DNA from 2 places in the Kitasatospora paranensis genome. Region 1 is predicted to be linked to the other one. Evidence: riboswitches for the same ligand, from Rfam matches in the RefSeq annotation. Region 1 holds a riboswitch; the other holds the start of a gene.
What was found. A riboswitch is a leader RNA that binds a small molecule or an ion and turns the genes downstream of it on or off. The one in region 1 is predicted to bind glycine.
Positions count from the first base shown of each region.

Region 1 (14,438 bases):
GAAGGCGAGGCCCATCCAGAAGATGGACTTGTAGTTCCAGTGCTCCAGCAGCAGGCCGGTGGCGACCAGGCCGAGGCCGCTGCCGACGCCCATCGAGGCGCTGATCGCGGCGACGCCGCCGGTGACCTTCTGGCGAGGCAGTTCGTCGCGGACGATGCTGATGGCGAGCGGGAGCACGCCACCGCCGGCGCCCTGCAGGACGCGGGCGACGACCAGCCAGGTGAAGGAGTGCGTGCCGACGGCGAGGGCGGAGCCGGCCACGAGGCCGGCCAGCGAGACGAGCAGCATCGGCTTGCGTCCGCGCAGGTCGCCGAAGCGGCCGAGCAGCGGGGTGAGGACGGCTGCCGAGAGCAGGTTGGCCGTCATCAGCCAGGTGATGCTGGAGCCGGAGACGTTCAGTTCCTTGGCCAGCGACGGCAGGATCGGGACGACCGCGGTCTGCACCACGCTGAACGCCAGCATCGCGAGGACCAGGGCGGGGAGCACCCGCGCGCTGCTCGGCTTCTCGGCTGCGGTGGTGGGCTGTGGGGCCTCACTCACGGTTCTCATTCCTCCTGTTAGGGCTGCCCGTTCCGGTGGACGGGCAGCCCTGTGCGGAGGCCCCCGACTGCTTCAGACGAGCGATAGTGAATCAACTGAAGTAACGATGCACGCCAATACTTCAGTGTGTCAAATATCGATCGGTGAAGTTTGGGCAACGCGCAGGCCCCGGCCCGCTGCAGCGGGCCGGGGCCTGAGGGACGCCGGCTCAGGAGGGCCGCAGCGACTCCGGCCGCACCGTCCCGTTGGGCGAAGCCGTCCGTGCGGCCACGCCGGCCGGCACCGGCCCGGCGGAGTGCACGGGGGCCGGCCCGGCATGGGGTGCGGCGGCCTGCCCGTGGCCGCCGTCGGCCGCGGCCGGACGGTTCTGCGGTGCGGCGGCCCGGTCGGCCTGCTGCGGGCCGTGCGGCTGCTGGGCGGTGCCGTCGTGGACCTCGACCTGCTCGCGCCGCAGCTCCTCGCGGACCACCTCCTCCTCGGTGTACCGCTCGACCACCAGCCGCACCCGCTCGACCGGCGCCAGGTACTTGCGGACCACCGGGCGCTCCTCGCGCAGGGTGACCTCCTCCATGGCCTCGGCGATCTCCTGCTCCGTCAGCGACGCCCGCTCGGCGTCGGTGACCGGCACCCGCTCCACGCGCACCCGCTCGCGCACCACCGGCACCCGCCGCTCGACCGCCTCGGAGGTCACGTACTTGCGCAGCCGTGCCGTGCCGAGCACGTGCCACTCGGTGCTGATGTCCAGCCGCTCCTCGCGGCAGGTCACCTCGACCGGGCCGCTGGGGGCCGCCGTCGAGGCCGCCGTCCGGGCGGCGGACGGGGCGGACTGCGCGGACGGGGCGGGCCGGGCGGCGACCTGGGTGCCCTGGGCGGCCTGGGTGGCAGCCGCGGTGGGCAGCCGGCGGACGTTGTCGACGAGGGTCTGCGCCGCCGGACGCGGGTCGGCCGCCGCCCCGTGGGACGCCGTGCCGTCCGCGGGGCGTCCGGTGCCCCGGGCCGCCTCGGGCTGCGGCGCGGTGGCCGGCCCGGCCGTCGGCCGCTGCTCCTCGACCGCCCGGTCGTGCACGGCGCCGCCGTCGGCGCGGGCATGCCCGCCGTCCGGGCCGCCGGCCGCCGGACGGCCGGACACCGCGCCGAATTCCGCGTCCTGCGCCCGACCGGTGCCCACCGGCGCCGCGGCCGCCGGCGGGGCGGTCGGCCGCCCGTTGCCGGAGGTGTCCAGCCCGTAGTAGCGGTACAGCTGCAACTCCTGCGCGGGTGAGAGGTGCTGCCCCACGCCGAAGTCCGGGGACTCCTTGATCAGCGACTTGTCGTACGGGACGCGCAGTTCCTCGCCCGAGAACTCGCTGGTGGTCAGCGGGACGAAGGCGTCCCGGCCGAAGATCCCGGTGCGGACCGCGGCCCACTCGGGCTCACCGGTCGCGTCGTCGAGATAGACCTCGTCGACCGTGCCGATCTTGTCACCGTTCCGGTCGACCGCCTTGTGCCCGATCAGGTCTCGCGGATCGATATCGGTCTGCACGCTGTCCTCCAGTGCACCTGCTCCTGCGGTCGTCGGGGACGGGGGCGGCTGGAGGAGCTGGCCAGACGCCATCTCACACGAAACGCCACGAACCGGATGGCGGCGAGCGGAGCACGTCCGTCCGTGGGCGGCCCTGCTCCGTCCGGGCGACGGCGCCTCCGACCGGCGGCCGTGCGACGGCCGTCACAGCAGCCGTGATCCACCCGGGTCCCGCTGGTACCCTGGGCGGCGACCGCCGAGCCCGCGCGGGAGAGTCCCCACCCCGCTGAACTGGCGGGACGGGGCGCCGAAGGAGCAACTCCTCCCCGGAATCTCTCAGGCATCCGTACCGCGTGGGATAGGTCACTCTGGAAAGCAGGGCAGGGCCGTTGGCACAGGAGCCGCCGGTACCACCCTCACCGACGGTGCAAGTCGACAGGATGCCTCCGGGCGCCGGTACGGCGAAGCTCTCAGGTACCGATGACAGAGGGGGAGGCCTGACGGGTTCGTGCGTTCCTGGCCCCCCACGGCGGCCGGCCGTCGCGCGCACCCCCGCCGGTCCGTGACCAGGAGGCCTCGACCCCCATGAACGCCCAGCCGACTCTCACCGAGCTCGAAGCGGCCAGCCCCTTCGAGACCCGCCACATCGGCCCCGACACGGCCGCCCAGGACAAGATGCTGGCCCAGGTCGGCTACGGCTCCCTGGACGAGCTGTCCGACGCGGCCGTGCCCGAGGCCATCCGCAGCCTGACCGCCCTCGGGCTGCCGGCCGGCCGCAGCGAGGCCCAGGTGCTCGCCGAGCTCCGCGAGCTCGCCGACCGCAACCAGGTCCTCACCCCGATGATCGGCCTCGGCTACTACGGCACCTTCACGCCGCCGGTCATCCTGCGCAACGTGCTCGAGAACCCCGCCTGGTACACCGCCTACACCCCGTACCAGCCGGAGATCTCGCAGGGCCGCCTGGAGGCGCTGCTCAACTTCCAGACCGTGGTCTCCGACCTGACCGGCCTGGCCACCTCCGGCTCCTCGCTGCTCGACGAGGGCACCGCCGCCGCCGAGGCGATGGCGCTGGCCCGCCGCGTCACCAAGGTCAAGGGCGGCGTCTTCCTGATCGACGCCGACACCCTCCCGCAGACCGTCGCGGTGATCGAGACCCGTGCCGTGCCGACCGGTGTCGAGGTGGTCGTCGCCGACCTGTCCGACGGCATCCCGGCCGAGATCGCCGAGCGCGGCGTCTTCGGCGTGCTGCTCCAGTACCCGGGCGCCTCCGGCGCCGTCCGCGAGCTCGCCCCGGTCATCGAGCAGGCCCACGGCCTGGGCGCGGTCGTCGCCGTCGCCTCCGACCTGCTCGCCCTCACGCTGCTGAAGTCCCCGGGCGAGCTGGGCGCCGACATCGCCTGCGGCACCTCGCAGCGCTTCGGTGTCCCGATGGGCTTCGGCGGCCCGCACGCCGGCTACCTCGCCGTGCGCGCCGAGTACGCCCGGAACCTGCCCGGCCGCCTGGTCGGCGTCTCGGTCGACGCCGACGGCAACCGCGCCTACCGCCTCGCCCTGCAGACCCGTGAGCAGCACATCCGCCGCGAGAAGGCCACCAGCAACATCTGCACCGCCCAGGTGCTGCTCGCCGTGATGGCCTCGATGTACGCCGTCTACCACGGCCCGGACGGCCTCGCCGACATCGCCCGCCGCACCCACCGCTACGCCGCGGCGCTCGCCGAGGGTCTGCGCGCCGGCGGCGTCGAGCTCGTGCACGGCACGTTCTTCGACACCGTCACCGCCCGCGTCCCGGGCCGCGCCGACGAGGTCGTCGCCGCCGCCCGCGCGGCCGGCGTCAACCTGTACCGGGCCGACGCCGACACCGTCTCGATCTCCTGCGACGAGACCACCACCCGCGAGCACCTGACCGCCGTCCTCGGTGCGTTCGGTGTCCGGGGCGCCGAGCTCGCCGAGACGGCCGACGTGCTGCCCGCCGCGCTGCTGCGCGAGGACGAGTACCTCACCCACCCGGTCTTCCACAGCCACCGCTCGGAGACCGCGATGCTGCGCTACCTGCGCCGCCTCTCGGACCGCGACTACGCGCTGGACCGCGGCATGATCCCGCTGGGCTCGTGCACCATGAAGCTCAACGCGACCACCGAGATGGAGCCGGTGACCTGGCCCGAGTTCGGCCAGCTCCACCCCTTCGCCCCGGCCGAGCAGGTGCAGGGCTTCCTCAGCCTGATCCACGGCCTGGAGCAGCAGCTCGTCGAGGTGACCGGCTACGACGCCGTCTCCATCCAGCCGAACGCCGGCTCCCAGGGCGAGCTGGCCGGTCTGCTGGCCGTCCGCGCCTACCACCACGCCAACGGCGACACCCAGCGCGACGTCTGCCTGATCCCGTCGTCCGCGCACGGCACCAACGCGGCCTCCGCGGTGATGGCCGGCATGCGGGTCGTCGTGGTCAAGACCCTCACCGACGGCGACGTCGACGTCGAGGACCTCAAGGCCAAGATCGAGCAGCACCGCGACCAGCTGTCCGTGCTGATGGTCACCTACCCGTCCACCCACGGCGTGTTCGAGACCGAGATCACCCAGATCTGCGCCATGGTGCACGAGGCCGGCGGCCAGGTCTACGTCGACGGCGCCAACCTGAACGCCCTGGTCGGCCTCGCCAAGCCGGGCAAGTTCGGCGCGGACGTCTCGCACCTCAACCTGCACAAGACCTTCTGCATCCCGCACGGCGGCGGCGGCCCGGGCGTCGGCCCGGTGGCCGTGCGCGAGCACCTCGCCCCGTACCTGCCCAACCACCCGCTCCAGCCGGAGGCCGGCCCGGCCACCGGCGTCGGCCCGATCTCGGCCGCGCCGTGGGGCTCGGCGGCGATCCTGCCGATCTCCTGGGCGTACGTCCGGCTGATGGGCGGCGAGGGCCTCAAGCGCGCCACCCAGGTGGCCGTGCTGAACGCCAACTACATCGCCAAGCGGCTCGCGCCGTACTACCCGGTGCTCTACACCGGCCCCGGCGGCCTGGTCGCGCACGAGTGCATCATCGACCTGCGCCCGCTCACCAAGGCGACCGGCGTCACCGTCGACGACATCGCCAAGCGCCTGATCGACTACGGCTTCCACGCACCGACGATGTCGTTCCCGGTGGCCGGCACGCTGATGATCGAGCCGACCGAGTCCGAGGACCTGCACGAGATCGACCGGTTCTGCGCCGCGATGATCGAGATCCGCGCGGAGATCGAGAAGGTCGGCTCCGGTGAGTGGGACGCCGAGGACAACCCGCTGCGCAACGCGCCGCACATCGCGGCCCGCCTGGCCGGCGACTGGGCGCACGCCTACAGCCGCGAGGTGGCCGTCTTCCCGGCCGGCGTCAACCCGGCCGACAAGTACTGGCCGCCGGTGAGCCGCATCGACGGCGCCTACGGCGACCGGAACCTGGTCTGCTCCTGCCCGCCGCTGGACGAGTACGGCGCCTGATCCCGGGCACCGACAGGGGCGCGGGGCCTGCGCACGGACCGGGGAGCACCAGTTGCTCCCGGGCCGGGCGCGGCCCCGCGCCCCTGCGCGTTGTCGGACGACCCCCGGCCGCCTCAGGCGGCCACGGCCAGCGGGCGGCGCGGGGCGATCACCCGGCCGTCGGGGAGGAGTTCGCCGGTGTCCTCGAACAGCAGGACACCGTTGCAGAGCAGGCTCCAGCCCTGCTCGGGGTGGCGGGCCACCGGTACGGCCGCTTCGCGGTCGGCCGACTCCGCCGAAGGGCACTCAGGACGGTGCTGGCACACAGCTCGTACCTCGCTTTGCTCATGATCCCGCCCCACCGCACGGCACCCCCCGAGGCGTGCCGCCCTGCCGGCGGATCCTCACTCGCCGGCCCAGGTGTGAGTCGACGCTCCGGTGGGTAGGACAGAGCCCGCTCCCACGCTGGTTCCCAGTGTCGGCATCCGCGGTCCGTCTCGCAGCTGTTTCGTGACATGCGCCACAACCCGCGTCCGGAGATCACCCGTTCAGGCGGCGGGCGGCGGCCGCAACGCCCGGACGGGCCACCGGCCGCCTGACCCTGTCGAGTCAGGGCCGATGGCCCGTCCGGGTGATGCGCCCTCCTCGGGCCGGCCCCTCCCCGTCAGCCCCGCCCGAGCAGCAGGGGTGCGCCGTCCACCTCGGGGCGGTCCAGCGCGGTGAGCAGCTCGCCCGCCTGGTACACCCGGTGCGCCGTGACCCCGAGCGGCGCCGGCGACAGCGGGATCAGCAGGTCGTCCGCCCCGCCCGGCTCGGGGCCGGTCAGCCACAGCGCGGTGGCGTAGTGCCCGGGCATCGACAGCAGCCGCGGCTGGTGCCGGATGCGCGAGCCCTGTGCCAGCTGCCAGGCCTGCCGCAGCGCCTGCACCGTGGAGTCCAGGTACGGGCCGGCGGCGAAGTGCGCGAAGGTGTGGCCCACGCCCGGTGTCTCGCTCACCTCCGCGGCCGCCACGACGCCCGCGGTGCCGTGCTTGATCAGGAACCGCCAGCCGGTGCGCCGTGCGGAGGCGAGGGCAGGCCCTTCGAGGACGTACACGGCCAGCGGGTGCGCCGGCAGCAGGGGGCCGGGGGTACTGCGGAGCACGGCGGCCGCCGGCCGCCGGTGCGTGCTCTCGTCGTCGAGAGCGGCCAGGACGGCGCGCAGGGCGCTGGGCGGCGGTTGAGGGGTCTGCAGAGTCATGGCGGGTCGCCTCTCCGTGCGAGATCGGCGTGCGAGTGCGGCATACCGGCGTGGCGTCGGTGTGTGACGGGACCTGGGCCGTGTCCGGTTGGGCATGATCGCGGTGCGGGCGCGGCACCACGCCTGCACGAGGTTGTCGTGCGGCGGGAGGCCGGGCGGGCGCGCAGTGCGAATTCTACTCGAACAGGTGCGCAGGGTGACCTTGATATCACGTTCGGTGGCGTGCGGCAAGTCGGGATTCTACTGACGAGTCGTCAGATCCCGTCGCCGCCAACCTGTTCGAGTGCCCGGGCTATCGATCTTCCGGATGGGCATGATGCTTGCACGGTCGACCTAGGGGAGGAGGGCACTCATGGGCGAGAAGGTCGTTGCCACTCGCGCTGAACTGTCCGACCGGCAGCTGTACCGACGCAAGCTCCAGTCCTGTCTGGACGTGCTCGAACGGATGCTGCGCGAGGGACGCTTCGACCGCCCCAGAGCCATGATGGGCCTGGAGATCGAGCTCAACCTGGTGGACGAGCAGGGCCTGCCGGTCATGCGCAACGCCCAGGTACTCGAAGCCATCGCCTCCGCCGACTTCCAGACCGAGCTCGGCCGGTTCAACATCGAGGTCAACGTCGCCCCCGGCGGCTCGGTGGGCACGTCCTGGAGGACCTGCGGGAGGAGATCGACACCTTCCTGCGCTACGCCGACCGGCGGGCCGCCGAGGCGGGCGCCCGGATCGTCATGGTGGGCATCCTGCCGACCCTCGACCTGGACCACACCGGTCTCGACAGCATGTCCCACAACAACCGGTACACCCTGCTCAGCGACCAGATCCTGGCCGCTCGCGGCGAGGACATCGCGCTCGACATCGAGGGGGTCGAACACCTGGCCGTGGAGTCGGTGTCGATGGTCGCGGAGGCCGCCGCCACCTCGCTGCAGCTGCACCTCCAGGTCACCCCCGAGCGGTTCGCCCCGGTCTGGAACGCCGCCCAGGCGGTCTCCGCCAGCCAGGTCGCCCTCGGCGCCAACTCGCCGTTCCTCTTCGGGCGGGAGCTCTGGCGCGAGACCCGCCCCGTGCTCTTCCAGCAGGCCTGTGACACCCGTTCGGCGGAGCTCAAGGCCCAGGGCGTGCGCCCCATCACCTGGTTCGGGGAGCGCTGGGTCGACTCCGCGCTCGACCTGTTCGCGGAGAACCTGCGCTACTTCCCGGCCCTGCTGCCGATCTGCGACGACGAGGACCCGGTCAAGGTGCTCGCCTCGGGCGGCGTCCCCAAACTCGCCGAGATGCGCCTGCACAACGGCACCGTCTACCGGTGGAACCGGCCCGTGTACGACGTCGCCGACGGGGTCGCCCACCTGCGGGTGGAGAACCGCTGCCTGCCGGCCGGTCCCACCGTCGCCGACACGCTCGCCAACGCGGCCTACTACTACGGGCTGGTCCGGGTCCTGGCCGAACAGCCCCGGCCGGTGTGGAACCGGCTGCCGTTCGAGCGGGCCGACGAGAACTTCCACACCGCTGCCCGGTACGGCATCGACGCCGTGCTGCACTGGCCCCGCTCCGGTCGGGCCGGCCGCGGCACCGGCCCCGTCGCCGTCACCGACCTCGTCCTCGGCGAGCTCCTGCCGCTGGCCTACCAGGGACTCGACGAGTGGGGAGTGGAGCCCGCCGACCGCGACCGCTACCTCGGCATCATCGAGCAGCGCTGCCTGCGCCGCACCAACGGCGCCGCCTGGCAGGCCGCCACCGTCCACCGGCTGCGCGAGCACTTCCACATGGACCGCACCGCCGCCGTCGCCGCGATGACCAGGAGGTACCTGGAGCACATGCGCACCGGGGAGCCGGTGCACACCTGGCCGGTGGGCTGAGCGTCCGGCCCGCCCAGCAGCCGCCTTCTCATCCCGGTGTGCGAGGATGATCGGCCCGGAGACCGCCCAGGTCCCCGGGCCGCGGCCGGTACCGGCCGCGGCCGCAGCGCCGCGGGCGGGAGACCAGGTGACCAGCGTTTCGATCGAGCCCGAGACCGGCACGCCGGCCCGCCGCCTGCTCGGTGTCGAGCTGCTCATCGTGCTCGGCCTCTCGCTCGGTGCCAGCGGCATCGGCGCGCTGATCAGCTTCGCCGACTCGCTCACCCAGCCGATCGCGCTCGGCCAGCAGGTCGCGACCCTCAACGGCTCCCGGGCGCCCGGCCGCCCGTGGATCGACCTCGCCTGGCAGCTCTACTACATCGCCCGCGGCCTGATGCCCGTCGCCCTGGTCGGCTACCTCCTGGTGCGCGAGTCCACCTCGCTGCGGGTCCTCGGCTTCGACCTCGGGGACAAGCGCCGCGACCTCGGCCGCGGCGTCCTGGTGGCCGCCGCCATCGGCGGCACCGGGCTCGGCCTCTACCTGGCCGCGCAGGCGGCCGGGTTCAACCTGACCGTCGCCCCCTCGGGACTGCCGGACGTCTGGTGGCGCATCCCCGTCCTGACCGCCTCCGCCTGGCAGAACGCCATCCTGGAGGAGGTGATCGTGGTCGGCTACCTGCTGCGCAGGCTCGGCCAGCTGGGCTGGTCCTGGCCGGCCGCGGTGGTCGCCAGCTCCGTGCTGCGCGGCTCCTACCACCTCTACCAGGGCGTCGGCGGGCTGGTCGGCAACATGGTGATGGGCGCGGTCTTCTGCCTGCTCTACCGCCGCTGGGGCCGGGTGATGCCGCTGGTGGTGGCGCACGCCCTGATCGACACCGTCGCCTTCGTCGGCTATGCCCTGCTGGCCGGCCACGTCAGCTGGCTGCCGACGGGCTGACCCCGGGCCGACCCGGGTCCTGCCGGGTCGCCGGGCGCGGCGTCAGCGGGCCCGCCACGTGCGGGGCGGGCGGCGCAGCAGCCGGTCGACTTGGTACCGCTCCAGACCCTCGGCGGGGTCGATCCGCAGCAGCAGCCGGTCGCGGCGCAGCAGCGAGTTGCGGACGAGCCGGGGCGGGATGACGTCGTCGATCCAGGCGAACGGGCGGCCCTGGGCATGGCGCAGCAGCGGCGCCCACTTGGCGCCGGAGAAGAGCTCCATCAGCCGGATCCGGGGGTCGCCGGGCTGCCGCCGGTAGCCGTTGACCCGGACGACGGGCAGGTCCGGCAGGCCGAGCACCGGGCAGAGCAGCTCGTTCGCCGACTCCTGCCAGGTGGTGGCCCAGCAGAGTTCGTAGTGGTCGGCGAGTTCGCGCAGCCAGGCGCCGTGCCGGGGGTGAGCAGCACCTCGTACCCGAGCATCTCGTGGCGGTGGAAGTCGTCGGCGGGGTAGGGGTCGGCGGGGTTGAGGACGCCGTCGACGTCCACGTACAGCAGGGGCTTTGGGGGCACGGGCGCTCCGCTCGGGTGGCCGGGTACGTTCGGTACGGACGCGCCGGCGCCGGGCCCGGTTGCCTCAGCGGGCGTCGGCGGTCGCGGGGACGGCCGCCGGTACGGGGGCGGGGGCGGGCGCGGGGGCGGGCGAGCCGGCCACCGGGGCGGACGTGCGCCGGGTCAGCCGGCGGACCTCCGGGACGGCGAGGACGACGACGGCCAGGGCGACGGTGACCAGCGCGCACGTCCACAGCGCGCCGTCCAGGCCGAGGGCCTCGGCGGCCGGGCCGGCCAGGGCGGTGCCGAGCGGGGTGAGCGCGATGGAGCCGAAGTGGTCGTACGCGGAGACCCGGGAGAACATCTCGGCGGGGATCTCCTGCTGCATGGCGACCATCCAGTTGACGCCGAAGACCGTCACGCCGCAGCCGGAGACGAACATCGCGGCGATCAGCACCGGCAGGCCCGCCCCGGCGGCCAGGGTCAGCGCGGGCAGGGCGAACAGGAAGACGCCGAGGTTGCCGACCAGCAGCAGCCGGCGGGGCTGCCAGCGGGCCATCAGCAGGCCGGCGGCCAGCATGCCGATGCCGAGGGCGGCCATCGCCAGGCCCCAGGCGTCGGCGCCGCCGAACCGCCGGGCCGCCACCACCGGGCCGTAGACCGCCTCGACCGCCGCGACACAGGCGATCATGAGGGAGAACTGCAGGACGACCGCCCAGAGCCAGCGGCGCGAGACGAACTCCCGCCAGCCCAGGCGCAGTTCGTGGACGAGCCCGGGGCGGGCGACGTCCGGCCGCAGCTGTTCGACCTTCAGCAGGGCGCGCAGGGAGCCGGCCACCGCGAACCCGGCGGCGTCCACCAGCAGCACCCAGCCGGGGCCGACCGCGGCGGCCATCGCGCCGCCGAGCGCCGCGCCGCCGATCTGCGAGCCGTTCAGCGCCATCCGGTAGACCGAGAAGGCCTTGCCGGCGTCGGCGGCGGCCACGCTCTCCATGATCATGCCCTCGGAGGCGGGGGCGTAGAACGCCTGCCCGGCGCCGCCCGCCGCCGCGCACAGCAGCAGCGACCACAGCGGCGTGGTGCCGGCCAGCACCAGCGCGGCGAGCACCGCTTGCGAGAGGGCGTTGAAGAGGTTGGCGGCGACCATGACCCGGTGGCGGGGGATCCGGTCGGCGAGGGCCCCGCCGATCAGCAGGAACAGCACCAGCGGCACCAGCCGCGCGGCTGTGACGTACCCCACTTGGGTCGCGGTGCCGCCGGCCTGCAGGACGGCGAAGGCGGTGGCGATCGGCGCGGCCGCGTTGCCGAGCCCGCTGACCACCGTGGCGGCGGTCTGGATGCGGAAGTTGCGGCCGGCCCAGGCGAACCGGGCACGGGGCGCGGGCATCGGGGCCGACGCGGGGGAGGGGGCGGGGGCGGAGGTCACTACGAGACTATCGGCCCTCGCCGTCCGGAAGTCCATCCGATTACCGGTGCACCGCGTCCGGCAGTCGCCCCGGGTCAGCCGAGGTGGCCCCAGAGGAAGCTGAGGGTGCGCTGCCAGGCGATCCGTGCCTGGAGCGGGTCGTAGGTGCCGAGCAGGTTCTCGTCGTTCATGAAGGCGTGCCCGGCCGGGTAGAAGTGGATCTCCGGTCGGCGGTCGGTGGCCTCGCCGATGAGCATGGCCGCGTCGTCCACCGCCTTCTCGGTGAGCGAGGCGTCCTGCTCGCCGTAGTGCCCCAGGACGTGCGCGGTCAGCCCCCGGTAGGCGAAGCCGGGGATCTTCGGCAGACCGTAGAACGGCACCACGGCGGCCACCCGGTCGCCCTGGTCGGCGGCCAGGAGCAGGGCCAGGCCGCCGCCCATGCAGAAACCGACCACGCCGACCGCGTCACCGACCACCTGCGGGTGCTCCAGCAGCAGGTCGACCGCGCCGCCGAGGTCCCGGGCGGCCCGGTCCGCAGGCAGCGCGGCGAGCATCCGGGCCGCCTCGGCGCGGTCGTGCGTGGTCGCGCCCCCGTACAGGTCGGGAGCCAGGGCGACGAAGCCCTCCGCCGCGAAGCGGTCCACCATCGCGGTCATGTGGCCGGTGAGCCCCCACCACTCCTGGACGACGACCAGCCCGGGGCCGACGCCCTGCGGCGGGAGCGCGAGGTAGCCGTGGGCCGTGCGCCCGTTGCTGGGGAACGTGACGTTCTGCGCCGAGCCGCCCGGCGCCGCCTGCGGCCCGCTCATCCCATCTCCTCCAGGGCCTTGCCCTTGGTCTCCTTGATGCAGAACGCGACGAACGGGATCGACAGCAGGGCGAAGACCGCGTAGATCACGTAGGTCGCCGACAGGTTCCAGTCGGCGAGGTCGGGGAAGCTGACGGTGATCGCCCAGTTGGCGATCCACTGCGCCGAGGCCGCGACGGACAGCGCGAGGGCTCGGATCGCGTTGGGGAACATCTCGCCGAGCAGCACCCAGACCACCACGCCCCACGAGAAGGCGAAGCAGAACACGAAGACGTGCGCGGCCACCAGCGCCACCGTCGCGTAGCTGTCGGCGAGCGTGGCGGTGTCCCCGGTGCCCTCCCGGAAGGAGAACGCCCAGGCCGCCGTACCCAGCGAGAGCGCCATGCCGGCCGAGCCGGCCAGCGCCAGCGGCTTGCGGCCGATCCGGTCGACCAGGGTCATCGCGAGCACCGTGCCGACCACGTTCACGATCGAGGTGGAGAGGCTGATCAGCAGCGAGTTCGACTCGTTGATGCCGACCGACTGCCACAGGAACGACGAGTAGTAGAAGATCACGTTGATGCCGACGAACTGCTGGAACACGGATGCGCCGATGCCCACCCAGACGATCGGCAGCAGCCCGAACCGGCCGCCGAAGAGGTCCTTCATCCGCGGCTTGCGGCTGGAGTGCAGCACCGAGCGGATCTCGGCGACCCGGGAGTCCAGGTCGATGTCCGCACCCTCCACCTCGGTCAGCACCTTGCGCGCCTGCTGCTCCCGGTTGTCGGCGATCAGGAAGCGCGGCGACTCCGGGATCGCCAGCGCCATCAGCCCGTACACCAGGGCCGGGACGGTCTCCACGCCCAGCATCCACTGCCAGGCCTGGATCCCGGCCAGGTGGTTGGTGGACTCGCCGCCCGCCGCCTGGTTCAGGGCGTAGTTGGCGAGCTGCGAGACGGTGATGCCGAGCACGATCGCCAACTGCTGGAAGGATGCCAGCCGGCCGCGGTACGCGGTGGGGGAGACCTCCGCGATGTAGGTCGGGGCGATCACCGACGCGATGCCGATCGCGACGCCGCCCACCACCCGCCACACGGCGAGCACCTGGATGCTGGGCGGGAACATCGACCCGACGCCGCTGATCGCGAAGAGCGTGGCGGCCAGCAGCATCGTGCGCACCCGGCCGAGGTGGTCGGCGAGCCGCCCGGCGACCACCGCGCCGGCCGCCGATCCCAGCAGCGCGATGGCCACCACGAACGCCGTCTCGCCGTTGCCGACACCGAAGTGCTTCTGGATGCCGGTGACGGCGCCGTTGATGACGGCGCTGTCGTAGCCGAACAGGAAGCCGCCCATCGCGGCGGCGGCGGAGATGAAGACGACATGGCCGAGATGACCCTCGGCGTGCGGCGGGGACGAGGTGGACACGGCGACGGGCTCCTCGACGGTGGACGGCCCGCCTGCTCGGCCGGATGGACAGGATCCGGCCCACATTCCATCAGCTCGACGACCGGTATGCCCGCTTTTGCGGCTGATGAGACGACAGGTGGCGGATCGTCCGGGCGATCCGTCAGCCGCCCTCCGCCGGACAGGCCGCTGCCCGCCGGGCGTTGCGGCGCAGCAGCTGCTCCCGTGCCCCGGCGTCCGAGCCGGTGCCGCGCGCGGCCAGCCGGTCGGCGATCCCCGCCTGTGCGTCGACGGACTTCTTGTCGTCGTACTTGAACTTCGCCCGCACCTCGTGGACCGTCAGCCGCAGCCCGGTGATGCCGGAGAGCAGCGGGCCGTGCGGCGCCTCGCCCGGGACCACCGGGTACGCCGCCTCGGGCTGGAAGCGGCCGAGCTGCCGGGTGACGATCTCGGCCTTGCCGGCGGCGTCCTCGACGATCCGCGCGGTGCACGAGAAGTGCACCGAGGCGTAGTAGCTGGTCGGAGTGCCCGGTTCGCCGCGCCAGTAGCCGGGCGCGAAGGCGTGGTCGTCGGTGACGGCCAGGGTGGCCTGCGGGTCGGCCCGCAGGGCGGCGATCAGCGGGTTCGGCGCGGCGAGGTGGAGCAGGATCTCGCCGGCGTCCGCGTCCAGCAGGAAGTGCGTGGGGGTGAGCACCGGGCCGGCGCCGGCCGGTCCGTTGGCGGCCAGCAGGCCGAAGTCGCGGTCGGCCGTCCAGGCCCGCCACTCCGCCTCGTCGCCCCGGTCCCAGGATCGGATGAGCACCGCCGCCCCCTCAGCCGAGCTCGG
Region 1 covers NZ_BAABKV010000001.1:1,858,200-1,872,637, reverse strand. The annotation lists gene ABEB13_RS09430 (MFS transporter) at 1-549, opposite strand, end outside; gene ABEB13_RS09425 (DUF2382 domain-containing protein) at 749-2,062, opposite strand; glycine riboswitch at 2,299-2,403, shown strand; glycine riboswitch at 2,404-2,538, shown strand; gene gcvP (aminomethyl-transferring glycine dehydrogenase) at 2,627-5,500, shown strand; gene ABEB13_RS09415 (DUF5999 family protein) at 5,614-5,805, opposite strand; gene ABEB13_RS09410 (hypothetical protein) at 6,144-6,719, opposite strand; partial or broken gene ABEB13_RS09405 (glutamate-cysteine ligase family protein) at 7,072-8,570, shown strand; gene ABEB13_RS09400 (CPBP family intramembrane glutamic endopeptidase) at 8,617-9,486, shown strand; gene ABEB13_RS09395 (hypothetical protein) at 9,529-9,825, opposite strand; gene ABEB13_RS09390 (MFS transporter) at 10,102-11,442, opposite strand; gene ABEB13_RS09385 (dienelactone hydrolase family protein) at 11,517-12,230, opposite strand; gene ABEB13_RS09380 (sugar porter family MFS transporter) at 12,227-13,699, opposite strand; gene ABEB13_RS09375 (FMN-binding negative transcriptional regulator) at 13,776-14,414, opposite strand; gene ABEB13_RS09370 (pyridoxamine 5'-phosphate oxidase family protein) at 14,425-14,438, opposite strand, start outside.

Region 2 (14,438 bases), 3.6 Mb from region 1:
AGTTCGGCGTACGGGCAGCGCGGGTGGAAGGCGCAGCCCGACGGAACGTTGATCAGGCTCGGCGGGGTGCCCTGGACGGGGATCAGCCGGTCCTGGAGCTCCCGGTCGAGCCGGGGCATCGAACCGAGCAGACCCCAGGTGTAGGGGTGCTCGGGCGACTCGAAGAGGGTCGCGGCCGGTCCGCGCTCGACCGACTTGCCGCCGTACATCACCAGGATGTCGTCGGCGAGCTCGGCCACCACGCCGAGGTCGTGGGTGATGATGACAACGGCCGAGCCGAACTCCTTCTGCAGGTCCCGGATGAGGTCCAGGATCTGCGCCTGGACCGTGACGTCCAGGGCGGTGGTCGGCTCGTCCGCGATCAGCAGCGACGGGTCGTTGACCAGGGCCATGGCGATCATCGCGCGCTGGCGCATGCCGCCGGAGAACTCGTGCGGGTAGGCGTCCACGCGCTTGTCGGGCTGCGGGATGCCGACCCGGTCGAGCATCTCGATCGCCCGGGTGCGGGCCTGCTTCTTGGAGGTGCCGGGGTGGTGCGCCCGGTAGCCCTCGACGATCTGCGCGCCCACCGAGTAGTAGGGGTGCATCGCCGTCAGCGGGTCCTGGAAGATCATGGCCATCTTCTGGCCCCGCAGCTTGCGCACCCGCTCGGGGTCGGCGCCGATCAGCTCCTCGCCGTCGAGCCAGACCTCGCCGGAGATCCGCGGGGCACCGCGCTTGGTGCCGACGCGGTGCAGGCCCATGATCGACAGCGAGGTGACCGACTTGCCGGAGCCGGACTCGCCCACGATGCCGAGGGTCTTGCCCTTCTCCAGGTCGAAGGTCAGCCCGTCGACGGACTTGACCAGGCCGTCCTCGGTGGGGAAGTGCACCCGCAGGTCGCGGACCGAGAGGAACGCGGACGGCTTCTGGGTGTTCAGCGTCTTGCTCATGCCAGCCTCACGCGGGGATCGACAACGGCGTACAACACGTCAACCAGCAGGTTGGCAATGATGATGAAGAAGCCGGCGAAGAGCGTGACACCCATGATCACCGGCAGGTCGCTGGAGCTGACCGCGGCGACCGCCTCGTAGCCGAGGCCACGGAAGTTGAAGGTCGTCTCGGTGAGCACCGCGCCGCCGATCAGGGCTCCGAGGTCCATACCGAAGACGGTGAGGATCGGGGTGAGCGTGGAGCGCATGGCGTGCTTGCCGATGACCGTCCGCTCGCCGAGGCCCTTGGCCCGGGCGGTGCGGATGTAGTCCTCGCCGAGCACTTCGAGCAGGGTGGCGCGGGTGAGACGGGCGTAGGTCGCCGCGTACAGGAACGCGAGGGTGACCCACGGCAGCACGAGGTTCTGGAACCAGCCGACCGGGTCGTCGCCGAGGTTCACGTAGTCGTGCGGGAACCAGCCGAGCTGGTAGACGAAGATCGCGCTGGCGAGCATGCCGGTGAAGTAGATCGGCAGCGAGACGCCGGCCAGGGCGGTGGTCATGGTGATGCGGTCGATCGCGGTGCGGCGGCGCAGCGCCGAGACCACGCCGGTCGCGGTGCCGAACACGAGCCACAGCAGGGACGCGCCGGCGGCGAGCGAGGCGGTGACGCCCAACCGGTCGAGCAGGACGGGCCACACCTCCTGCTCGGTCTTGAAGGAGTAACCGAAGCACGGCGCGGAGCAGTGGGTGATGTCCACGCCGGTGCTGTAGTCGCGCCCGACGAACAGGCCCTTCAGGAACAGGAGGTACTGCTCGAGGATGGGCTTGTCGAGGCCCATCTTGTGACGGATGCCCTCGACGGCCACCTTGTCGGCGATCTTGCCGACGTAGAGGAGCGCGGGGTCTGTCCCGGTGAGCTTGGGCACCATGAAGAAGATGCCAAAGGTGACCGCGGAGACCACCAGCAGCATGGCGACGACGTTGACGAGCCGTCGAATGAGATACACGAGCACTGCGGTCGGGCCCGCCCCGGGCCGGCGCCTCCCCTGTGGGGGTGGCGGCCGGCCCGGGCGGGACCTTCACCTGCCCTTCGGACTAGCTTTGCGAACTACGGGGTGAGGACGGGGCAGGTCACTTGCCGTCGGAGACGCCGAGCGCCTGGAAGTCGACCTCGCCGAACGCGTCGGTGATGTAGACGTTGGTCAGGCGCGGGTTGCGGTAGTTGAGCGCCTTGTCGGCGACGACGGGCAGCCACACGGCGGTGTCGACGACCTTGTGGTTGATCTGCTTGTAGATGTCGGCGGCCTTGGCCGGGTCGACCTCGGCGGCAGCCTGGTCGAACAGCTTGTCGACCGCGGGGTCCGAGGTCTCCGGGTAGTTGCTGTTGCCGTTCTTGGTGATGAAGCGGCTGTCCATCAGGGGCTGCATGTAGCCGGCGCCGTTCGGGTAGTCGGCACCCCAGCCGGCGACGATCAGGCCGTAGCCCTTCTGGTGGACGACGTCCGGCGCACCGGCGACGGAGGCGAGCAGCTTGCCGTCGTACTGGTCGACGTTGACCGTGACGTTGATCGCCTTGAGGGCGGTCTGCAGCGCGACGGCGGTGTTGACCTCCTTGGCCTTGTTGCCACGGACGGCGATGGTGGTGGTGAAGCCACCCTCCTTGCCGCAGTCCTTGAGCTCGGCCTTGGCCTTCTCCAGGTCGGGCTTGCCCTTGGTCAGGCCGAACGGGTCGTAGTCGTCCGAGCCGAGGATGTTCGGGGGCAGCATGTTGCCGAAGGTCGAACCGGCCACCGAGCCGCCGCGGGCGGTCTGCAGGGCGGTGGTGTCGGCCGCGTACAGCACCGCCTTGCGGCAGTGGATGTTGTCGAAGGGCGCGACCTTCTGGTTCAGCGCGATGAAGCGGATGAAGCCGTTGTACGGGTCGTCCGTGTTGGCCTTCAGCTTCGGGTCCTGGAGGACCTTGACCTGGGCGGCCTGGGACAGACCGGTCTGGCCCCAGTCGATGTCGGCGGAGCCGTCCAGCAGACGCGCGTCCATGTCGTCGGCGTTGGTGGTGACCGTCAGCTTGACGACGTCCGGCAGCGCCTTGCGGAACGGGTCGCTGGTCGGGTCCCAGTTGGGGTTGCGGACGAGCTCGTAGCCCTTGCCCGGCTCGACCTTGCTGAACTTGTACGGGCCGGAGGAGACCGGCTTGTCGCCGTACTTGGCGCCGGTGTCCAGCTTCTGCGGGACGGGCGAGGCGGAGCCCATGGCCAGCAGGTACGGGAAGGAGGAGTCCGGCTTGGCCAGGTGGAAGATGATGGTGCCGTCGTCCGGGGTCTCGACCGTCTTCAGGCCCAGCTTGTTCGGGTCGGTGTCCTTGTACGGGCCGGGGTAGTTCTGGCCCTGGTCCAGGGACTGGATCAGGTAGGTCGGGCCACCGGAGACGACGTCCTGCGCGAAGATGCGCTCGATGCCGTACTTGATGTCCTTCGAGGTGATCGGGGAGCCGTCCTCGAACTTCAGACCCTGCTTCAGGTGGAAGGTGTAGGTCTTGCCGTCCGAGGCGACCGCCGGCTGGTTGGCCGCGAGGTCCGGGACGAGCTTGAGGCTGTCCTTGCCCGCCTTGCCGTCGAAGGCCAGCAGGGTACGGGCGTAGAAGCGCTCGTAGTTCCAGACGGAGGCGTAGTACGCACGGCCCGGGTCGAGGGAGTCGACGTCGGTGCTCGTCCAGAGGTTGAGCGTGCCGCCCTTCTTGTCGGAGGGGTTCAGCACCTTGTCCACGGCGGCGTTGAAGCCACCCGCCGACGCGCCCTTGGTCGCGGTGTCGCTGGTGCCGCCCTTGGTGCCGCCGCAGGCCGCAGTGGTCAGAGCCAGGGCAGCCACGAGGGAGGCTGCGGCAAGTGTCCTGTTGCGCTTCATGGGTGAGGAATCCTCCTGATGATGTGCGGGCACGAAGGGTCCGCCGGGGGCGGGCAGGCTGAGAGGGGCCTGCCGGGTCTTGAGGGAGGGCTGGACTAGTTGCCCTTGGGGTCGAGGGCGTCGCGCAGGCCGTCACCGAAGAGGTTGAAGGCGAGCACCGTGACGAAGATCGCGATGCCGGGGACGACCATGTACGTCGGGTCGACCTGGTAGATCTTGGTCGCGTCGGAGAGCATCTGACCCCAGGACGGCGTGGGGGCTTCACGCCCGCTCCAAGGAAGCTGAGCGCCGCCTCGCTGAGGATGTTGGTCGGGATGATCAGCGTCGCGTAGACGAGGATCGGGGCGACCAGGTTCGGCAGCAGCTCCCGGAACAGGATGTGCAGGCTGCCGGCGCCCAGGCTGCGGGCGGCGTCGACGAACTCGCGGTGCCGGAGCGACAGCGCCTGGCCGCGGACGATGCGTCCGATGTACGGCCAGCCGAAGAAGCCGATCACCAGCACCAGGATCGCCATCCGCACGCCGCTGCCGCTGAGGCCGAGCAGCGAGTTGGGCATGACCGAGACCAGGGCGATGGAGAACAGCAGCTGCGGGAAGGCCAGCAGCACGTCCATCACCCGGCTGATCGCCGAGTCGATCCAGCCGCCGAAGTAGCCGGCCGCGGCACCGAGCACCACGCCGATCAGCACGGAGACGCCGGCGGCCAGGAAGGCCACCGTGAGCGAGATGCGGGCGCCGTAGAGGATCCGGCTGAAGACGTCGCGACCGAAGGTCGGGTCGACGCCGAGCAGGAAGTCGCTGCTCATCCCGCCGTAGGCGCCCTTGGGCAGGCCCAGGTCGGGGTTGATCTGGTCCGGGTGCGGTTCGTCGACCGGGTGGCCGAGGAGCGAGGTCAGCACGGGGGCGAAGATCGCGGCAAGGATCAGCAGGAGCACCACGGCGCCGCCCGCGAGGGCGACCTTGTCCCGCTTCAGCCGGTCCCAGGCGATCCGTCCGGGAGAGCGTCCTTGGATGCTCTTGGACGGGCCGCCCGCGGGCGGGGCCTCAGGCCTCGCTGAGCCGGTGGTCTCGATGGGTGTGGTCATGAGTCAGTTCGTTCCCCTCGCCGACGGTGGCCGGCCCACGGTTCCGGTCGGCGAGGCGACCCGGGCCCGGTCAGGGCCCGGACCTCGGACGGTCCGGAGTTCGCGACAGGTGCGGTGCAGAGCGGTGCGGTGGTTCCGTACGCCGGTGCGGCGGTGCAGAGTTCGTTTTCGGGGGTGCCGGAGTCCGGTGAGCGGCGGAGGCCGCGCGGTGGAGGTCCGGTCTGTGCGGAAGCAGGTACTTCGGGCGTGCTGGGTGCTGGAGAGCGCGGCATGCACATCGCGCGGTTCAGCGGACGAGGTGCGCGTTCGCCTTTGTGGGGCTCGGCTCGCGCACTGCGTGTGCAGCACTCTCCGTTATCGGAGCGGCCTTCCGCCAGAGGGGAAACCGAAGGATGCCCAACTGTGATCTACCGCATGCACGGCAAAGCCGGACGAATAGGCGTCTTCACATCGTTGAAACAAAACCGACAAGACGCATGCTGACGTAAGGTCGCCAACGGCGGGATGACGCCACGAAAGAGCCAGGACCAGCGGCCCCGCAGAAAACGGCGGGATAACGCCAGTGGCGGAATGCCGCCACTGCCCGGGCGCGCGGCGCCTCGGACGGTGGTGGGGAGCAGGCGCCGTCAGCGCCCGGGGTAGCCCTGCCAGGGCTGTTGCGGCCAGCCCTGGTGCCCCGGAGCCGGTTGCGGAGAGTAACCGTAGGGCGGGTAGGGCGCGGGGGCCTGCGGCTGCCCGTACTGGGCGTCGCGGTCGAAGAACGGCCGGGCGTTCGCCCTCATCCAGAGCGCCACCGGGTCGAACTCGTCGGCCACCGCCACGGTGGAGACCGCCAGCCCCTCGGGGGCGAGCGCGGCCGCGCGTTGCACCAGCGCCCGGGCCGCCTCCACGGCCGGCGGGGAGGTGTCGTACAGGTCCAGGCCGATGGCCAGGTACGGCTCGCCGAGCACGGGCTGCACCCAGGCACGGCGCAGCGCGCGCAACGGCCGCACCTCGCCGGCCTGCTGTTCCAGCAGGGCGTAGAACTGCGGGGCGTGCACCTGCGGTTCGCTCAGCTGCAGCGGACCGGCGGGCAGCCGGTCCAGGCCCAGCGCGATCCGGCGCAGGTCCGCCCAGGGGACGCCGACGCCGCCGCCGGGGGCGTGCGGGTTGAGCCACAGGCCCCAGCGGGTGCGGAAGAGCGCCGCGGCGATCTCCGCGCCGGGGATGACCTCGTGGGCGCGGGCCCAGCCGCTGGCGGCGAGCTGCTCGGGGAGGTGACCGCGGGCGCGTACCCGTGCCCGCTGATGTCCATGTTCCCGTACTGGGCGTCGGGGCTGCCGGGGGTGCCGTGCCAGAGCAGCATCCACACCTGGCCGCCGGCCAGGGCGCGCAGCAGCTCCTCGTAGGCCTCCCAGCGCTCCGGGCCGACCGCACCGAGGGCGCGCTCGATGGCGCCCGGGTCGCCTTCCGGCGTCCGGCCCCACTGGCCGGACGCGCCACCAGCCGCTGCCGCGCTCATGCGCCCGCCCCGCTCCGCTCTCTCACGTCGTCGCGCCCCGTCCGCTCCGTGTTCCACCGCTCGTGTGGACCGTCGTCCCCAACTGTCGGGGAGCACCCTATTGGGCGTGGCCGACAGGCGTCATACCGCATTCCCCCTCCCGGCCCCCAGGGCCGGGGCCGGACGGGTCATCCGCGCACGTAGAACGGCGCGACCCGGGTGACCAGCCACTCGACCACCGGGTCGTCGGCCAGGTCGAGCAGCACCAGGTGGACGCCCCACGGCGGCGGCGCGGTTCCCAGCGCCCGCCCGAGCGCCTCGTTGACCTGCGCGGGTTCGGCCGGCCACTGCGGGTCCAGCTGGACGCCGACGTACAGCTGCGGCGCGTCCGCCTCCACCCGGGCGAGCGCCCGACGGGCCGTCAGCACGCCCGGGACGGCGGCGAGTTCGGCGGTCGCGGCGGCCAGGAAGGCGTAGGGCTCCTGGTGCGGCTCGGGCTCACGCAGCGCGACCGCGGCGCCCTCGGGGAGCGGTTCGGCGGCCCAGCGGTCGTCCCGCGGCCCGCGGCGCAGCTCCGCCACGCCCTCCGGCGGCACCGGGAGGCCGACCGGCGCCTCGGGGTTGACCGCGATGCCGATGCCGAGCGGCAGGCCGCGGGCGAACTCCCACACCGGGGCGATCGCGAAGGCCATCCCCGGCGCGTGCTGGAGGAACTGCTCCTGCGAGGAGAACACCGGCACGTACGGGGAGCCCGCCAGCTCGATCGTCGGCAGGTCCAGGGAGGCGCCCTGCGGGTCGGCGCCGGCCGGCAGCGGGATCCACACCTGGCTGCGCGCGAGCACCTCGATGACCCGGGGTGTCGCGCCGGGGTCGCCGAGCGCCGCGGTGAGCACCTGTTCCAGTTCGTTGACCGGCCAGCCGCCGCCCTCCGGCGCCTCTCCGGGTGCGGCCCACGCCTGTGCCTCGCCCGCCGGATACCCCATGAACGCCCCTTCGATCGACCTCAGGACAGAGCCTAGCGGGCCTCCCCTCTCCCATCAGGGTCGGCGGCATGCCATGATGAGCCCGCTGTACCGACAACCTCATACTGGCCGCTCGAACCCGCGCGGGAGAGTCCGGACGCCCGACAGGGCGCGCCCGGCGCCGAAGGAGCAAGTCCTCCCCGGAATCTCTCAGGCCCCCTACCGCACGGGCGAGGCACATCTGGAAAGTGGACACGGCCGCGCCGTGCGCCCACCCACGGTGCAAGCCGCCATCCTTGGAGGAGGCGGTGAAGCTCTCAGGTTGTTGACGACAGACGGGGAGACTCCACACCTTCCGTGCCCGTTCGCGGGCGGGAAGGGCCCACGCGTGCCCGCAAGCAGCCAAGGAGTCCGTCCGTCATGTCCCTCCGTCACACCGCGCTCGACGCGCTGCACCGCTCGCTCGGTGCCACGATGACCGACTTCGCCGGCTGGGACATGCCGCTGCGTTACGGCAGCGAGCGCGAGGAGCACCTCGCCGTCCGCAACCGGGCCGGCCTGTTCGACCTCTCGCACATGGGCGAGATCACCGTCAGCGGCCCGCAGGCCGGCGCGATGCTGGACCACGCCCTGGTCGGCTTCATCTCGGCGCTCGGCGTACTGCGCGCCCGCTACACGATGATCTGCCGCGAGGACGGCGGCATCCTCGACGACCTCATCGTCTACCGCACCGCGGAGGACGAGTACATGGTGGTCGCCAACGCCTCCAACGCGCAGGTCGTGCTGGACGCGCTGACCGAGCGCGCCGAGGGCTTCGACGCCGTCGTGCGCGACGACCGGGACGCCTACGCGCTGATCGCCGTCCAGGGCCCGGAGGCCAACGGCATCCTCGCCTCGGTCACCGACGCCGACCTGCCCGGCCTCAAGTACTACGCGCTGCTGCCCGCCACCGTGGCCGGCCGCCAGGTGTGGCTGGCCCGCACCGGCTACACCGGCGAGGACGGCTTCGAGGTCTTCTGCGCCCCGGCCGACGCCGAGCACCTCTGGCAGGCGCTGACCGAGGCCGGCACGGGCGCCGGCCTGGTGCCGTGCGGCCTGTCCTGCCGCGACACGCTGCGCCTGGAGGCGGGCATGCCGCTGTACGGCCACGAGCTGTCCACCGACCTGACCCCGTTCGACGCGGGCCTGGGCCGGGTGGTGCGCTTCGACAAGACCACCAACGACGGCGCGTTCGTCGGCCGCAAGGCGCTGGAGCAGGCCGCGGCGGAGGCGGAGTCCAACCCGCCGCGCAAGCTGGTCGGCCTGGTCTCCGAGGGCAAGCGGGTGCCGCGGGCCGAGTACGACGTGGTCGACGCCGACGGCACCGTGATCGGCCGGATCACCTCGGGCACGCCCTCCCCGACCCTCGGCCGGCCGATCGCCATCGCCTACCTGGACGCGGCGCACGCGGAGCCCGGCACCGCGGTCGCGGTCGACGTGCGCGGCAAGCACGAGCCCGTCGAGGTCGTGGCGCTGCCGTTCTACAAGCGCGCCCGCTGAGGCCCGATCCGCCATCCCCGGGTCCGCCCAGCGGACCGCTCCGCCCTTCCCTCTTGCCATCCTGGAGAATGACGCCATGAGCAACCCCAAGCACCTGCAGTACACCAAGGAGCACGAGTGGCTGACCGCCGCCGAGGACGGGGTGTCGACCGTCGGCATCACCGCCCACGCGGCGGACGCGCTCGGCGACATCGTGTACGTCCAGCTCCCCGAGGTCGGTGACACCGTCACCGCGGGTGAGACCTGCGGTGAGCTCGAGTCCACCAAGTCGGTCAGCGACCTGTACTCGCCGGCCACCGGTGAGATCGTCGAGGTCAACCAGGCCGTGATCGACGACAACTCGCTGGTGAACAGCGCCCCGTTCGAGGGCGGCTGGCTGTTCAAGGTCCGCGTCGAGGCGACCGACGAGCTGCTCGACGCCGACGCGTACACCGCCTTCATCGGCGGCTGACCGCCGCTCCACCCCCGGGGCGGTCGCAGCGCGGCGGCCGCCCCCTCCGGCCCCTGGCCCGCGCGTCGCCCGCCGTCCTGCCGGCCGGCGCTGCCGCGCGCGGCGCTCCTTCACCGCCCTAGGGGAGACACCACCTCATGACGGTTCTCAACCAGTCCCTGCACGCGCTCGACCCGGAGATCGCGGCCGCGGTCGACGCCGAGCTGCACCGCCAGCAGACCACCCTCGAAATGATCGCCTCCGAGAACTTCGCCCCGGTGGCGGTCATGGAGGCCCAGGGCTCGGTCCTGACCAACAAGTACGCCGAGGGCTACCCCGGCAAGCGCTACTACGGCGGCTGCGAGCACGTCGACGTGGCCGAGCAGATCGCGATCGACCGGGTGAAGGCGCTGTTCGGCGCCGAGCACGCCAACGTGCAGCCGCACTCCGGCGCGCAGGCCAATGCGGCCGCGATGTTCGCCCTGATCCAGCCGGGCGACACCATCCTGGGCCTGAGCCTGGCGCACGGCGGCCACCTCACCCACGGCATGAAGATCAACTTCTCCGGCAAGCTCTACAACGTGGCCGCGTACCACGTGGACGAGAAGTCCGGCCAGGTCGACATGGCCGAGGTCGAGCGCCTCGCCAAGGAGCACCAGCCGAAGCTGATCATCGCCGGCTGGTCCGCCTACCCGCGCCAGCTGGACTTCGCCGAGTTCCGCCGCATCGCGGACGAGGTCGGCGCACTGCTCATGGTCGACATGGCGCACTTCGCCGGTCTGGTCGCCGCGGGCCTGCACCCTCGCCGGTGCCGTACGCCGACGTGGTCACCACCACCACCCACAAGACCCTGGGCGGCCCGCGCGGCGGCGTCATCCTCTCCAAGGCCGAGTGGGCGAAGAAGATCAACTCCGCGGTCTTCCCCGGCCAGCAGGGCGGCCCGCTGGAGCACGTGATCGCCGCCAAGGCCGTGGCCTTCAAGGTCGCCGCCTCGGAGGAGTTCAAGGAGCGCCAGCAGCGCACCCTCGCCGGCGCGAAGATCCTCGCCGAGCGCCTCCTGCAGCAGGACACCGTGGACGCCGGCGTCTCGGTGCTCTCCGGCGGCACGGACGTCCACCTCGTCCTGGTCGACCTGCGCAACAGCGAGCTGAACGGCCAGGACGCCGAGGACCGCCTCCACGAGGTCGGCATCACGGTCAACCGCAACGCCGTCCCGAACGACCCGCGCCCGCCGATGGTCACCTCCGGCCTGCGGATCGGCACCCCGGCGCTCGCCACCCGCGGCTTCCAGGCCGAGGACTTCCGCGAGGTCGCCGACATCATCGCCGAGGCCCTGCTGCCGGGCTTCGACGAGGCCAAGGCCACCGCGCTGAAGGCCCGCGTCACCGCGCTGGCCGTGAAGTACCCGCTGTACCCGGACCTGTAGGACCGGCTCCCTCCCCGCGGTGACCGGCCTCACCCCCGCCGGCCGCCCGGACCTCCCGGGGCACCGCGCACACTGGACAGTGCGCGCGGTGCCCCGTCCCGTGTCACCCCGCAAGTCCTTCCACGAGACAGACAAGGACGTCACCCCGTGGCCCTCAGCGTCTTCGACCTCTTCTCCATCGGCATCGGGCCCTCCAGCTCGCACACCGTCGGCCCGATGCGCGCGGCCCGGATGTTCGCCCGCCGGCTGCGCTCGGAAGGGCTGCTCGACAAGACCGGCAGCGTCCGCGCCGAGCTGTTCGGCTCGCTCGGCGCCACCGGCCACGGCCACGGCACCCCCAAGGCCGTCCTGCTCGGCCTGGAGGGCAACTCGCCGCGCACCGTCGACGTCGACCGCGCCGACGAGGCCGTCGAGCGGATCCACGCCGCCAGGCGGCTGCGGCTGCTCGACGAGCACGAGATCGCCTTCGACCCCGCCGCCCAGGTGGTGCTGCACCGGCGCCGCTCCCTGCCGTACCACGCGAACGGGATGACCCTCGCCGCCTGGGACGAGGCCGGCGCCCTGCTCCTGGAGAAGACCTACTACTCGGTCGGCGGCGGCTTCGTCGTCGACGAGGACGCCATCGGCGCCGAGCGCGTCAAGCCGGACGACACCGCACTGCGCCACCCCTTCCGCACCGGCGAGGAGCTGCTGCGCCTCACCCGGGAGACCGGGCTGTCGATCTCCGCCCTGATGCTGGAGAACGAGAAGGCCTGGCGCACCGAGGCCGAGATCCGGGCCGGGCTGCTGGAGATCTGGGCCGTGATGCAGGAGTGCGTGGCGGCCGGCATGGCCCGCGAGGGCATACTCCCGGGCGGGCTGAAGGTCCGCCGCCGGGCGGCCTCGGCGGCCCGCGCGCTGCGCGCCGAGGGCATCGGCCCGGCCAACGCGATGGAGTGGGTGACCCTCTACGCGATGGCGGTCAACGAGGAGAACGCCTCCGGCCGCCGGGTGGTCACCGCGCCCACCAACGGCGCCGCCGGCATCGTCCCGGCCGTCCTGCACTACTACCTGAACTTCATCCCCGGCGCCGACGACGACGGCATCGTCCGCTTCATGCTGGCGGCCGGCGCGATCGGCATGCTGTTCAAGGAGAACGCCTCCATCTCGGGCGCCGAGGTCGGCTGCCAGGGCGAGGTGGGCTCGGCCTGCTCGATGGCGGCGGGCGGCCTCGCGGAGGTGCTCGGCGGCAGCCCCGAGCAGGTGGAGAACGCCGCCGAGATCGGCATCGAGCACAACCTCGGCCTGACCTGCGACCCGGTCGGCGGGCTCGTCCAGATCCCGTGCATCGAGCGCAACGGCATGGCCTCCGTGAAGGCGATCACGGCCGCCCGGATGGCCCTGCGCGGCGACGGCCGGCACCACGTCTCGCTCGACAAGGCGATCAAGACGATGAAGGAGACCGGCGCCGACATGAAGATCAAGTACAAGGAGACCTCGCGCGGCGGCCTCGCGGTCAACGTCATCGAGTGCTGACCGGCCTCCACCCGAACGGATGACACCGCGGGCCCCGTCCGGCACCCCGCCGGCCGGGGCCCGCCGGCCTGAGGGCCCCGGCCGTCAGGCGGCGCGCTCGCGGACCTTCAGCTCGCACCAGACGGCCTTGCCGCGGGGCATCAGGTCCGCGCCCCAGCGGTCCGCGACGGCGTCGACCAGGACGAGGCCGTGCCCGTTCTGGGCGCCGCGTTCGGAGGCCACGATCAGGCACGGCAGCGCGCGCGAGGAGTCCCGGACCTCGATCCGCACCCAGCCCTGCCGGCGGCCGAGCTTGAGCCCGACGGTGCGGCCGCCGGCGTGCCGTACGGCGTTCGCGACGAGTTCACCGGTGAGCAGCTCGCCGGCCTCCAGCTGATGATGGAGTTCCCAGGCACGCAGGACGGAGACGACCAGGCGGCGGGCGACCCGGGCCGACTCCGGCCGCGAGGGCAGCCGGACCTCGTCCTCGGCGGCCGGGTCGCGGAGCAGCCCGAAGAAGGCCTGCTCCAGCTCGCCGGCGGTGAGGCGCTCCAGCTCGGTCAGGGCGAGGGCCAGGGCAGCCGACGGATCGTCACCGACCGCGCCCACCGGCCGATTCGATGCCTGATCCGCCTCGCGCCATCCCGCCATGCGCCCATCATTGCGGAACGCATGCGGGTGCGTACGGACAATGAGCAAACGATCACTATTCAGCTGGCATATGCCGCTGTCAAACCGATCGCATATGGACTGTTCACCAAGCACTCCAGTCGAGGTTCCACCCGCTCAGGCCGTTGTCCGGCCCGACCTTGGCACCGCGGGAGTTGACCACCGTCACCACGTCGCCGATCAGCGAGTTGTTGTAGAAGTGGCCGGCGTCGGTGTCGTCACTGCCGTACCGGGTGTCCCGGACGCCGATGCAGCCGTGGCTGGCGTTGGAGTGGCCGATCGCGCTGCCGGCCCAGGAGTTGCCGTGCACGTAGGTGCCCGAGTCGGTGAGCCGCATCGCGTGCGGCACGTCGTCGAGGTCGTACTCCTGGCCCGCCCGGATGCCGGCGACGCCGTTGGAGGACATCCGCGTCTTGCGGTCCATCTCCTCGATCACCATGGTGCCGTTCCAGCTGTCGAAGCCCGCCTTGCCGGCGGTGAACGGCACCGAGTCCACCGTCCGGCCGTTCTCGACGACCGTCATCCGGTGGGTGCTGACGTCGGCGGTGCTGACCCGGGAGCGGCCGATGGTGAAGGGCTCGTCGCTGTCCACGCCGCCGTACACGCCGGGCGCGATCTCGACGCTCTTGAGCCGGTAGTGCACCGTCACCTTGGCGCCGGGCTTCCAGAACTCGGCCGGGCGGAAGTCCACCCGCTCGTCGCCGAACCAGTGCGGCTTGATCACGGTGTGGTCGGAGGTCTCGAAGGTGACGCCCTGCTCCACCGCCGCCTTGTCCTTGACGTGCCGGTCGAAGCGGAGCGAGACGATCATGCCGACGCCGTACGTCTGGCCGTTGCCGACGTTGTCGTGCGGGTCGGCCTCCTTCTGCGGGGTGAGCGTGCTGAAGGTGCTCTCCGCGGTCGTCGCGACACCGGCGGCGTCGGCGGCCCGCGCGCTGACCCGGTACTCGCCGGAGACCGCCAGGGTGCCGGTCGGCGACCAGCTGAGCCCGTCGGCCGCGACGGTGCCCGGGACGGCCTTGCCGTCCTTGCCGGTGACGGTCACGGCGGTCAGCCGGCCGCTCGCCACACTGACCTTCAGGGCGCCGGACGGCTTCACGTCGGTGGCGCCGTTGCCCGGCTCGATGGCGATCCGCGCCGCCGAGACGGTCGGCCTCGGCGCGGCCGCCGTGGTGGCCGCCCGGCCGTCACCGGAACCACCGCCCGTACCGCCGCCGGACGAACCGCAGGCGGTCGCCATCAGCACCAGCGCTCCCCCGAGCGCCCCCACAGCCACACCCTTGCGCAACGACGCCATTCCGGCCCCCTCCGTACCCACCTCGCCGGCCACGGCGTCCCCCGCCGCGGCTTCCTTCCATGACACGTTCCGTGCCCCCGACCGGGTTGCGGGCCCCGTGACGACGATCCGGTCACGGAGCCGCCACGGCCCGGCCACCGGTGACGGCGGCCGGGCCGGGGCTCGGCACGGGGTGCGGGCGCCGACCTACCAGCTGGCCCACGGCAGGGTCCAGCCGCTCAGCCCGTTGTCGGGCGAGACGG
Region 2 covers NZ_BAABKV010000001.1:5,474,153-5,488,590, reverse strand. The annotation lists gene ABEB13_RS26310 (ABC transporter ATP-binding protein) at 1-932, opposite strand, end outside; gene ABEB13_RS26305 (ABC transporter permease) at 929-1,927, opposite strand; gene ABEB13_RS26300 (ABC transporter substrate-binding protein) at 2,046-3,815, opposite strand; partial or broken gene ABEB13_RS26295 (ABC transporter permease) at 3,911-4,899, opposite strand; partial or broken gene ABEB13_RS26290 (enhanced serine sensitivity protein SseB C-terminal domain-containing protein) at 5,526-6,400, opposite strand; gene ABEB13_RS26285 (enhanced serine sensitivity protein SseB C-terminal domain-containing protein) at 6,568-7,362, opposite strand; glycine riboswitch at 7,476-7,576, shown strand; gene gcvT (glycine cleavage system aminomethyltransferase GcvT) at 7,762-8,880, shown strand; gene gcvH (glycine cleavage system protein GcvH) at 8,957-9,331, shown strand; partial or broken gene glyA (serine hydroxymethyltransferase) at 9,469-10,736, shown strand; gene ABEB13_RS26265 (L-serine ammonia-lyase) at 10,884-12,251, shown strand; gene ABEB13_RS26260 (ATP-binding protein) at 12,336-12,839, opposite strand; gene ABEB13_RS26255 (L,D-transpeptidase) at 12,985-14,196, opposite strand; gene ABEB13_RS26250 (L,D-transpeptidase) at 14,415-14,438, opposite strand, start outside.
Region 2: another riboswitch for glycine. It lies ahead of gcvT (glycine cleavage system aminomethyltransferase GcvT); the one in region 1 lies ahead of gcvP (aminomethyl-transferring glycine dehydrogenase).